2 regions of the Glutamicibacter protophormiae genome follow, and region 1 is predicted to be linked to the other one. Evidence: riboswitches for the same ligand, from Rfam matches in the RefSeq annotation. Region 1 holds a riboswitch; the other holds the start of a gene.

Region 1 (2,389 bases):
TGGCCTGCAACGACCAGTTGCAGCAGTCCGCGCAGCTGCTCGCGCTGCGCCGGATCCAGCGCCCCGTAGATCTCCTCCTCGCCTTCGCGGGCCGCCTCGACAGCTCGGGCCGCAAAGCGCCGCCCGTCGGAGGTTAGTTCGATGAGTCTTCGGCGGCGGTCCACCGGGTCCACGGTGCGCTGCAGCGTGCCGTGCGCTTCGAGCTGGTCGAGGTAGGCAACCATGTGGCCTCGGTTGATGTTGGCCCGGTCGGCCAGGTCGTTCTGATACATCGCCCCGGACTCCTGCAGCGCGCTGATGATCGTGAAGTGGTGGCGCGTCAGCCCTTCGGCCTCCATCAGCGCACCCAGGGCCATGGTTCCCACACGCCCGACACGGGTTGCCAGATAGCTCAGGGAATTCCACTGGAAGCGGGGCAGTTTCTGATCAGTCACCAGACGAGAATATCATTTCACCTCGAAATGATTTCGCAGCGGAACTAATGACCGAGCGCGGCGGCGCCGGACTGGACGGTTCGCCGGCCCGGATCGGGCGTCGCGGCACTTCAAGCTTTAGCCCATGATCAGAACATGAAAAGGTCTTGTCGCAATGGGTTCACCCTCGACCCGACAAGTGCCGCTCGCCCGCTTTCCGACGGATTCGATTTGCGCCGCTTCACGTTTTCAGGGCATACTGTGATGGCAGTCACCAAACAGCCATTGATACGTGGCGGGAGAGTCCCGTCCTGAACCAAGGGCGGGCGCCGTAGGAGCAATTCCTCCCCGGGAAACTCTCAGGCCCCCGTACCGCCACGAACAGGCACCTCTGGAAAGCAGCGCGGCGAAGGCCGTGCTCACCGAAGGAGCAGGCTTCACCCAGTATTCGGCGTGAAGTGAAAACTCTCAGGTACGCAAACAGATTGGGGAGGAACATCAGAACAGTGCCGCACTCGCGAGCACGCCCATGATGCTCCCCCGTGGTCGCGGCAGGCACTTGCTTTGAGCGCTTGAGCCTGATGCGGCCGAAAACAGGAGAACACCACGTTGAGCGTGTTCGAAGAAAGCGTTGTCCGCGGGCAGGCCTACCGGCTTGTCCCGGATCGCTTCGGGTGCGGGATCCCCCACTCGCGGAAGGCGCAAGAATGAGCTCACCCAGCTCTGCCCCCAAGCTCGAACGCGGACTCTCCAATCGCCATATCCAGCTCATCGCCATCGGCGGCGCCATTGGCACCGGCCTGTTCATGGGATCCGGCAAAACCATCGCCGTCGCCGGCCCCTCGGTCATCTTCGTGTACATGATCATCGGCTTCATGCTCTTCTTCGTCATGCGCGCCATGGGCGAGCTGCTGCTGAGCAACCTCAACTACAAGACCTTCGCCGATTTCGCCGGCGACCTGCTGGGCCCCTGGGCCGCCTTCTTCACCGGCTGGACCTACTGGTTTTGCTGGGTGGTCACCGGCATCGCCGATGTCGTGGCCATCGCCCACTACGTCGCCTTCTGGTGGGGCGAGATGCCCTTGTGGATCCCGAGCCTGGCGTGCATCGCCCTGCTGCTGGTACTGAACCTGACCACGGTGAAGGCCTTCGGCGAAACCGAATTCTGGTTCGCCCTGATCAAGATCGTCGCCATCGGCGCGCTGATCGTGGTGGGCCTGGCCATGGTCATCACCGGTTTCCAGCACAACGGCATCAGCTCATCCTTCTCCAACCTCTGGGCGCATGGCGGCATGTTCCCCCACGGCGCCATGGGCTTCGTGGCGGGCTTCCAGATCGCCGTGTTCGCCTTCGTGGGCATCGAACTGGTCGGCACCACGGCGGCCGAAACCAAGGATCCGGAGAAGACCCTGCCCAAGGCGATCAACTCGATCCCGCTGCGCATCCTGTTCTTCTACGTCGGCGCCCTGCTCGTCCTGATGATGGTCGAGCCATGGACGCTGTTCTCCGCCGAGCAGTCCCCGTTCGTCGGCATGTTCACGCTGGCAGGCCTGGCCGGTGCCGCGGGCGTCATCAACTTCGTGGTGCTCACCTCCGCCACCTCCAGCGCCAACTCGGGCATCTATTCGACCTCGCGCATGCTGCGCGGCCTGGCGCTGGAAGGCGACGCCCCGAAGCGGTTCGAGCAGCTCTCCTCCCGCAAGGTGCCGCGCAACGCACTGATGTTCTCCTGCATGTTCCTGCTGGCCGGCGTCGCGCTGCTCTACAGCGGCGATTCGGTCATGTCAGTATTCACGCTGGTGACCACCATTTCCGCGCTGTGCTTCATGTTCGTGTGGTCCATCATCCTGCTCAGCTACCTGGCTTTCCGGGCCCGCCGCCCGCAGCTGCATGACGCCAGCGCCTTCAAGATGCCCGGCGGACGGTTCATGCCGTTCGTCGTGCTGGCGTTCTTCGTTTTTATCCTGTGGGCGCTG
Region 2 (2,389 bases), 370 kb from region 1:
CGATGTCTGCGCCCTGCTCGCCCGGGGCGGCGATCATGGTCAGCGACAGCAGGTCGGCGATCACGGTGACCATGGCGCCGGCGGCCTTGGCGGCGGCGATGATTTCGGCGTGGTCGGCGATCGAGCCGTCATTGCCCGGCTGCTGCAGCACGATGCCGGAGATCTCGCCCTCGGGCAGGCCTGCGGACAGGTCGACGACCTCGACCTCGAAGCCCAGCGCGTCGGCGCGGCCCTGCACGACCTTGATGGTCTGCGGGAAGATGTTGGAGTCCAGCACGGTCTTGCCGTTGGACTTCTTCTTGTTGGCGCGGCGCATCATCAGCACGGCTTCGGCGGCGGCGGAGGATTCGTCCAGCAGCGAGGCGTTGGCGATCGGCAGGCCGGTCAGGTCCATGACCATGGTCTGGAAGTTCAGCAGGGCTTCGAGGCGGCCCTGGGAGATCTCCGGCTGGTACGGGGTGTAGGCGGTGTACCAGGCCGGGTTCTCGACGATGTTGCGGCGGATGACCGCCGGGGTGATGGTGTCATAGAAACCCTGGCCGATCATCTGGGTCTTCATGACGTTCTTGGACGCCAGCTCACGCAGGTGGGCCAGTGCCTCGGTCTCGGTCAGGGCATCCGGGATGTCCAGTGCGGCATCCTGTCGGATGTCGGCGGGAACTGCCGTGTCGATCAGCTCGTCCAGGCTGTTGTAGCCCAGGGTCTGGAGCATGGTCTCGACGTCGGACTGACGCGGGCCGATGTGGCGGGACACGAATTCGCTGTTCGTGTTAGCAGAAGTCTGCGTGATGGTCATGGTGCAGGTGTCTCCATGGGGATCTGTCTTGGCGCATGCCAAAGGAAGGTCGCTGTCCCTCCCCATCCCTGTTGCACAACCTGAGAGTTTTACGCATCCGGCCTACCAAGCCGGTTGCTTGCACCTTCGGTGAACCGGAACGGGCCGGTTACTTTCCAGAGTTGCCTCTTGATGGCGGTACGGGTGCCTGAGAGTTTCCTGGGGAGGAATTGCTCCTACGGCGCCCGTCCATGGTGTGAACGGGTCTCTCCCGCCATCCTTCTATGGCGTCGGCTGCGGGCCAATGACCCACAACACATGTCCCATGGTACCTGCCCCGGGGCCAACTGCAAACAATCTTGCGGCCCCGGAGCCCCTGCATGAAGCGCCCTAGCCGTGTTCGGCGCCGAGCCGAATGTAGTCCGGGTACTTGGCGCTCAGGTTGTCTCCCGAGGAGGTCCCAGTCAGACGGCGTTTGACCCACGGACCCAGGTATTCCTTGGCCCACTCCAAGTCCTGCCGGAGCTTCTCGGCACGGGCGTTCACCGCGGCCGTCGGAAGCACCGGCAGCTCGATATCCGAGGACCAGTTGCCGTCCGTGACGCCATGGGCGCCCAGCACGTCCAGCACCTTGGCGGCCATGAGCGTGTGCCCCGCGGCGCCCATGTGCAGGCGGTCCACCGCCCAGTAGCGTACGTCCGAGAATTCGCGCCAGCGCCAATAGTCGGCGACCAGCGTGTTGTAGCGGTCGGCGATCTCGCGCACCTTTTCGTTGTAGATCGCGGTGCGCGGGCGGGTCTTGGAGAACAGCGGCGAGTCGACGGTGTCGAAGCCGGTGAACAGCAACACGGTGATGCCGGCATCGGCGAAGCGCTTGACCATGCTGTCGTAACCGCGCATCAGCGCCTCGAGGTCCGCCTTGGGGCGCAGGATGTCGTTGCCGCCGGCGTAGAGGGAGACGACGTCGGGCTTCATGGACAGCGCCTGGTCCATCTGCTGGTTGATCACCTGCCCGATCTTCTTGCCGCGGATCGCGAGGTTCGCGTATTCCCAGTCGCCGCGGGCGCACAGCACCTCGGCCACCCGGTCGGCCCAGCCGCGCACCTGGTTCGGGCGCAGCGGATCGTCGTCGCCGACTCCTTCGGTGAAGGAGTCTCCCATTGCCAAAAACTTTGCCACGTTCTTCCTCCTAGCCCTTGGCCTGCATCATCTTGCCGATAACCACCTGTCGCGCCAACTGGCTGAGCTGCACGCCCATGGAGGTGCTCTTCTCCCCCTCGTTGCGCGACGGGATGTAGGCGAAACCCAGCTGGTAGGCCGGATCGGCGAAGGCCAGCGAGGAGTTCGCCCCGTCATGCCCGTAGGCGAAGATCGAGCCGTAGTCGTTGCGGGCGGTGGCCTTCATGAATCCGAGGGCGAAGGCCTGGAGCAGCCCGCTGGTGCGGTCGTGTCCATAGACGAGTTCCGCGGACACCCGGGACCAGGTGTCCTCGGTCAGGAATCCCCGAGCGGCGCCGAGCGATGGCACCGGGCCGAAGGACGCGGCGTAGATGGCCGCCAGCGACTGGGCATCGGCCACGCCGCCCATGGAAGCAGGGCCGAGTCGGCGGACCT

The links. Region 1 has a riboswitch for glycine ahead of cycA (D-serine/D-alanine/glycine transporter). Riboswitches for the same ligand answer to the same signal wherever they lie in the genome.
Region 2: it holds a riboswitch for glycine, as region 1 does, so the genes downstream of both, gcvP (aminomethyl-transferring glycine dehydrogenase) here and cycA (D-serine/D-alanine/glycine transporter) in region 1, are expected to answer to the same signal.

The regions. Positions count from the first base shown of each region.
Region 1 is NZ_CP069806.1:3,242,985-3,245,373, forward strand. Features, by position in the region: gene JQN66_RS15205 (MarR family winged helix-turn-helix transcriptional regulator) at 1-434, opposite strand, end outside; glycine riboswitch at 700-798, shown strand; glycine riboswitch at 799-907, shown strand; gene cycA (D-serine/D-alanine/glycine transporter) at 1,121-2,389, shown strand, end outside.
Region 2 is NZ_CP069806.1:2,870,443-2,872,831, forward strand. Features, by position in the region: gene gcvP (aminomethyl-transferring glycine dehydrogenase) at 1-796, opposite strand, end outside; glycine riboswitch at 962-1,059, opposite strand; gene JQN66_RS13435 (SGNH/GDSL hydrolase family protein) at 1,166-1,936, opposite strand; gene JQN66_RS13440 (serine hydrolase domain-containing protein) at 1,965-2,389, opposite strand, start outside.